2 regions of the Pseudomonas sp. GL_093 genome follow, and region 1 is predicted to be linked to the other one. Evidence: predicted binding sites of a transcription regulator. Region 1 holds the regulator's gene; the other holds the start of a gene.

The links. Region 1 encodes sigma-54, which starts transcription at its own class of promoters, with help from an activator protein. Its sites were predicted from a motif close to ANTGGCATNNANNTTGCTNT; they were not measured.
Region 2: a site for sigma-54 is predicted at 1,607-1,626, ahead of glnA (glutamate--ammonia ligase). Genes of this name have one in related genera too.

The regions. Positions count from the first base shown of each region.
Region 1 covers NZ_CM174448.1:1,005,350-1,008,763, reverse strand. The annotation lists gene lptA (lipopolysaccharide transport periplasmic protein LptA) at 1-377, shown strand, start outside; gene lptB (LPS export ABC transporter ATP-binding protein) at 377-1,102, shown strand; gene AC3IUE_RS04395 (RNA polymerase factor sigma-54) at 1,287-2,780, shown strand; gene hpf (ribosome hibernation-promoting factor, HPF/YfiA family) at 2,855-3,163, shown strand; gene ptsN (PTS IIA-like nitrogen regulatory protein PtsN) at 3,176-3,414, shown strand, end outside.
Region 2 covers NZ_CM174448.1:381,705-385,118, forward strand. The annotation lists gene glnA (glutamate--ammonia ligase) at 104-1,510, opposite strand; gene thiI (tRNA uracil 4-sulfurtransferase ThiI) at 1,841-3,295, shown strand.

The sequences.
Region 1 (3,414 bases):
CTCAGGGCTCGATGATCGTTAAAGGCAATACTGTGACCATCACCCGCACCCCGACCGGCGACATCGACGTGGTGACTTCGGTGGGCAACCTCGCCTATTTCGAGCAACTGCAAACCCAGGGCGACACCAAGCCTGTTCAGGGCTGGGGAGTGACTATTCAGTACCACGCCTCGCAAAACCGCGTTGTGCTGATCGACAAGGCGAAAGTCATCGACAAGGACAACAACGTCACCCAAGGCGAGAAAATCGTCTACGACACGGTCAAAAAGCTTGCGAGCGCCGGTCGTGCGACGGGCAACAAGGTCACCGAGTCGCGTCCGCGCATCGACATGGTGATCCAGCCGAAGAAGAAAACCGACGAGCAAAAGGCCCAGTAATGGCAACTCTGAAAGCTCAGCATCTGGCCAAGAGCTACAAGAGCCGCCAGGTCGTGCGTGACGTCAGCCTGTCGATCGACAGCGGTCAGATCGTCGGCCTGCTGGGTCCCAACGGCGCCGGCAAGACCACCTGCTTTTACATGATTGTCGGTCTGGTACAGGCCGATCAGGGCCGCGTACTGATTGACGACATGGATGTCAGCCACCAGCCTATGCACGGTCGTGCGAAGGCCGGCATCGGCTATCTTCCGCAAGAAGCATCGATCTTCCGCAAACTCTCGGTAGCCGACAACATCATGGCGATCCTCGAGACCCGCAAGGAACTCGACAAGGCCGGTCGTCGCAAAGAGCTGGAAAGCCTGCTGCAGGAATTCCATATCAGCCATATCCGCGACAACCTCGGGATGAGCCTGTCCGGTGGTGAACGCCGCCGTGTGGAAATAGCCCGGGCACTGGCCACCAACCCGAAATTCATCCTGCTCGACGAACCGTTCGCCGGCGTGGACCCGATTTCGGTGGGCGACATCAAACAGATCATCTATCACCTCAAGGCCAAGGGCATTGGTGTGCTGATCACTGACCACAACGTCCGTGAAACCCTGGATATCTGCGAAACCGCCTACATCGTCAACGATGGCCAGCTGATCGCCGAAGGTGACTCTGCCACCATCCTGGCCAACGACCTGGTCAAGGAAGTGTATCTGGGCCATGAGTTCCGCCTGTAAGCACTGAGGTGTCTGGCTGGTTGCCCGGGCGCTTGTCTCGATAAAAAATCAACATTTTTTTATTGTTACAGCGCTCTAGGCAAACGCTGCAGTTTCGGGCATATAATTTGCTTATGTTTGGCGCTCCGGCGCCCTGTAGTGGATGGCGCATGTGCGCCGGCGAATAAGGTGTTAAGCCCCTGCCATGAAACCATCGCTAGTCTTGAGAATGGGCCAGCAGCTGACGATGACACCGCAGCTGCAACAGGCCATCCGCCTGCTCCAATTGTCGACCCTGGACCTGCAACAGGAAATCCAGGAGGCCCTGGAGTCCAATCCGATGCTCGAACGCCAGGAAGAAGGCGACGACTTCGATAACGCCGACCCCTTGGCCGACAAAGCCGAACAGCAACCCAACGTCGACATTCAGGAACCCTCCTACCAGGAAACCGCCCCGACGGTTGATAACCTCGAGGAAGGCGACTGGAACGAACGCATCCCCAACGAACTGCCCGTCGATACTGCGTGGGAAGACGTCTACCAGACCAGCGCCAGCAGCCTGCCCAGCAACGATGATGACGAGTGGGACTTCACCACCCGTACATCGGCCGGCGAAAGCCTGCAAAGCCACCTGCTGTGGCAACTGAATCTGGCACCGATGTCCGACACTGATCGCCTGATCGCCGTGACCCTGATCGACTGCATCAACAATCAGGGCTACCTGGACGAAACCCTCGAGGAGATTCTCGAAGCCTTCGACCCGGAACTGGACATCGAACTGGACGAAATCGAAGCCGTCCTGCACCGCATCCAGCAATTCGAACCCGCTGGCATCGGTGCCCGCAACCTGGGCGAATGCCTGCTGCTGCAATTGCGTCAGTTGCCCGCCAAGACGCCTTGGCTGGTCGAGGCCAAACGCCTGGTCAGCGATTACATCGACCTGCTCGGCAGCCGCGATTACAGCCAGCTGATGCGTCGCATGAAGCTCAAGGAAGACGAACTGCGCCAAGTGATTGAACTGGTGCAGAGCCTCAACCCGCGCCCAGGCTCGCAGATCGAGTCCAGCGAAGCCGAATACGTCGTTCCCGACGTGATCGTACGCAAGGACAACGAGCGCTGGCTGGTCGAGCTGAACCAGGAATCCGTGCCACGACTGCGGGTCAACGCTCAATACGCCGGTTTCGTGCGCCGCGCCGACACCAGCGCCGACAACACCTTCATGCGCAATCAGTTGCAAGAGGCCCGCTGGTTCATCAAGAGCCTGCAAAGCCGCAACGAAACCCTGATGAAAGTAGCCACTCAGATCGTCGAGCATCAGCGCGGTTTTCTTGAATACGGCGACGAAGCCATGAAACCGCTGGTCCTGCATGACATCGCCGAAGCGGTGGGCATGCACGAGTCGACGATTTCACGGGTGACCACGCAGAAATTCATGCATACCCCTCGGGGCATATATGAACTGAAATACTTTTTCTCCAGCCACGTCAGCACCTCCGAGGGCGGTGAATGCTCGTCGACGGCGATCCGCGCGATCATCAAAAAACTGGTTGCCGCGGAAAATCAGAAAAAGCCGTTGAGTGACAGCAAGATCGCTGGTTTACTGGAGGCACAAGGCATTCAGGTGGCTCGCCGCACCGTCGCCAAGTACCGCGAATCCCTCGGGATCGCGCCTTCGAGCGAACGTAAGCGGTTGATGTAGAGCCACGCCACAGCGTTCCAGTGGCAGGCATTTCTGCCTGCCGCTTTATGCACTGGCAACGAAGGAGAAGCTGTATGCAAGTCAACATCAGTGGACACCAACTGGAAGTGACCGAACCTCTTCGCACCTACATCGGCGAAAAACTCGAACGATTAGAGAGGCATTTCGACAAAATCACCAACGTGCAAGTCACGATGACGGTCGAAAAGCTCAAGCAGAAAATCGAAGCCACGCTGCATATTCCCGGCAATGAAGTGGTCGCAAACGCGGAGCATACCGATATGTACGCGGCGATCGACGCACTGACCGACAAGCTGGATAAACAACTCAAAAAGCATAAGGAAAAGACCCAAAGCCTCCTCCAGGGCGCGACCGGTCGTTAACACTCCCAACCCATGATCCGACTTGAAAGCATCCTGACCCCCGGCCGTTCCCTCGTGAACGTGCCGGGCGGCAGTAAAAAGAAAGCCCTTGAGCAAATTGCCAACCTTATCCACAAAGAAGTGCCGGATCTGGAGATGCAAGATGTCTTCGAGGCTCTGATTGCCCGTGAAAAACTCGGCTCAACCGGTTTTGGCAACGGCATCGCCATTCCCCACTGCCGCCTGAAGGGCTGCACCTCGCCCATCAGCGC
Region 2 (3,414 bases), 620 kb from region 1:
CGCTCCCACAGGGGACGTCGTCGGCCGTTGAATCGCGCCCACAAAAAAGGCCTCCCGAAGGAGGCCTCTTTTTTGTCACGCCGCTTGCGCAGGCGCTACTGGATTAGCAGCTGTAGTACAGCTCGTATTCCAGTGGGTGTACGAAGGTACGTACTTTGATTTCTTCTTCGCTTTTCAGAGCGATGTAAGCGTCGATGAAGTCGTCGCTGAAAACGCCGCCTTTGGTCAGGAACGCACGACCTTTGTCCAGCTCTTCCAGGGCTTCTTTCAGGCTGCCGCAAACTTGTGGGATCTCTTTCGCCTCTTCAGGCGGCAGGTCATACAGGTTTTTGTCAGCAGCGTCGCCAGGGTGGATCTTGTTCTGGATACCGTCCAGGCCGGCCATTACCAGGGCAGCGAAGGCCAGGTACGGGTTAGCTGCTGGATCCGGGAAGCGAGCTTCGATACGGCGAGCGCGAGGGCTGGACACGTAAGGAATACGGATCGAAGCGGAACGGTTGCGAGCCGAGTAGGCCAGCATTACTGGGGCTTCGAAACCTGGGACCAGACGCTTGTAGGAGTTGGTCGACGGGTTGGTGAAGCCGTTCAGCGCTTTACCGTGCTTGATGATGCCGCCGATGAAGTACAGAGCGGTGTCGGACAGGCCGGCATAGCCTTCGCCAGCGAAGGTGTTCTTGCCATCTTTGGCGATAGACAGGTGAACGTGCATACCCGAACCGTTGTCGCCGTACAGAGGCTTAGGCATGAAGGTCGCGGTGCGGCCGTATGCATCAGCAACGTTGTGTACGCAGTACTTCAGGGTTTGAACTTCGTCAGCCTTGGCAACCAGGGTGTTGAACTTCACGCCGATTTCGTTCTGGCCAGCAGTTGCCACTTCGTGGTGGTGAACTTCGATGACCAGGCCCATTTCTTCCATGGCGTTGCACATGGAGGTACGGATTTCGTGGTCGTGGTCGAACGGCGGAACCGGGAAGTAGCCGCCTTTGACGCCTGGACGGTGGCCTTTGTTGCCGCCTTCCACGTCCTGGTCGGACATCCACGAACCTTGTTCGGAGTAGATCTTGAACATCGAGCCGGAGATATCGGACTTGAACTTCACTTCGTCGAAGATGAAGAATTCAGGCTCTGGACCAACAAATACGGTGTCGCCGATACCGGTCGACTTCAGGTATTCCTCGGCACGCTTGGCGATCGCACGTGGGTCACGGTCGTAGCCTTGCATGGTCGAAGGCTCGATCACGTCGCAAACCAGGATCAGGGTTGGCTCTTCGGTGAACGGGTCGAGAACGGCAGTGCTGTCGTCCGGCATCAGGATCATGTCGGAGGCTTCGATGCCTTTCCAGCCAGCGATGGAGGAACCGTCGAACATTTTGCCTTCTTCGAAGAAAGCTTCATCCAGCGCGTCGCGAGCCGGCATGGTCACGTGGTGCTGAGTGCCTTTGGTGTCAGTGAAGCGCAGATCAATCCACTTGACGTCATGATCTTTGATGAGTTGAACCGACTTCGACATAGTGTCCTCCGGGTGGCTTCGGGCTTAGTAGTGGATGCCCTTAGAATGTGGGTGATGCCGGCGCGAATACTCTGCCAAGGCAACCTGCCTCACAAGGGAGCAAATTGCATGCCAGTGCCCCACCATGGGTTTTTTGCCCCAATTTCACGCTTATAAAGGTGCAAAGCGCAGCAAAGCTGGAAATAGCGCCCCGTAATGTAGCGTCAAATTCAACAAATGACCTGTTTTGGTGCGCGCAAAACCTTCTGCACATTAACTGGTTAAACCTTGAGCAATTTCCGCTATAATCCGCGCCCCCCTTTTTCGGCTGGCCCAGCGCGCGCTGTTTTCATGAAACTAATCGTAAAAGTCTTTCCCGAGATCACCATCAAGAGCCGCCCGGTACGGATGCGTTTCATCCGCCAGTTGGCCAAAAACATCCGTACCGTGCTCCGCGACCTGGACCCGGCTGTGGTGGTGAACGGTGTGTGGGACAATCTCGAGCTGGAAACCCGCGTCAGCGAGCCCAAAGCCCTGAAGGAGATGACCGAGCGCCTGAGCTGCATGCCGGGCATCGCGCATTTCCTGCAAGTCGACGAATACCCGTTGGGTGACTTCGACGACATCGTCGCCAAGTGCAAGCAGCACTTCGGTGATGCGTTGGCCGGGAAGATTTTTTCGGTGCGCTGCAAGCGTGCCGGCAAGCACGAATTCAGTTCGATGGACGTCGAGAAATACGTCGGCAGCCAACTGCGACGTCAGTGCGGCGCCGCCGGAATCTCGCTGAAAGAGCCGGAAATCGAAGTACGCCTCGAAATTCGCGACAAACGGTTGTTCGTGATCCACAACCAGCACAACAGCATCGGCGGTTATCCGCTGGGTGCCCTGGAACAGACGCTTGTGCTGATGTCCGGCGGCTTCGATTCCACTGTTGCTGCTTACCAGATCATGCGCCGCGGGCTGATGAGCCATTTCTGCTTCTTCAATCTGGGCGGACGAGCCCATGAACTGGGCGTTATGGAAGTCGCGCATTTCATCTGGAAGAAGTACGGCAGCTCCCAACGCGTGTTATTTGTCAGTGTGCCGTTTGAGGAAGTACTGGGAGAAATTCTCGGGAAAGTCGATAACAGTCATATGGGCGTAGTTTTGAAGCGTATGATGTTGCGCGCTGCTTCCCGTATTGCCGATCGGCTGGAGATCGATGCGCTGGTCACCGGCGAAGCGATTTCCCAGGTGTCGAGCCAGACGCTGCCGAACCTGTCCGTGATCGACTGCGTGACCGACAAGCTGGTCTTGCGTCCGCTGATCGCCAGTCACAAGCAGGACATCATCGACCTGGCCAACGAAATCGGCACTGCCGACTTCGCCAAGCACATGCCGGAATACTGCGGGGTCATCTCGGTGAACCCCAAGACCCACGCCAAGCGTCCACGCGTGGAGTACGAAGAACAACAGTTCGACATGGCAGTACTTGAGCGTGCGCTCGAGAACGCCAAACTGGTGCCGATCGATCGCGTGATCGACGAATTGGGCCAGGACTTGCAGATCGAAGAAGTCAGCGAAGCGCTGGCTGGTCAGATCGTCATCGATATCCGTCATCCGGATGCCGCTGAAGATGACCCGCTGGGCCTCGTTGGCATTGAGGTACAAACGATGCCGTTTTATGCATTGAACGCTCGTTTCAAGGAACTGGACCCTACTCGCCAGTACCTGCTGTATTGCGACAAAGGCGTGATGAGTCGCCTGCATGCCCACCATTTGCTCAGTGAGGGGCATGCCAATGTGCGCGTTTATCGACCGAGCTAAGTGCCCGGGGCTGTTTGCCTGTGGCCTGCGTCACCGGCCCCCCGACGCCGCCGTCAAGCTGTAACGGCTTTGCCGGACTCTACTGTTAATCGCTGCCAAGACTTGTCAGCACACCGAAT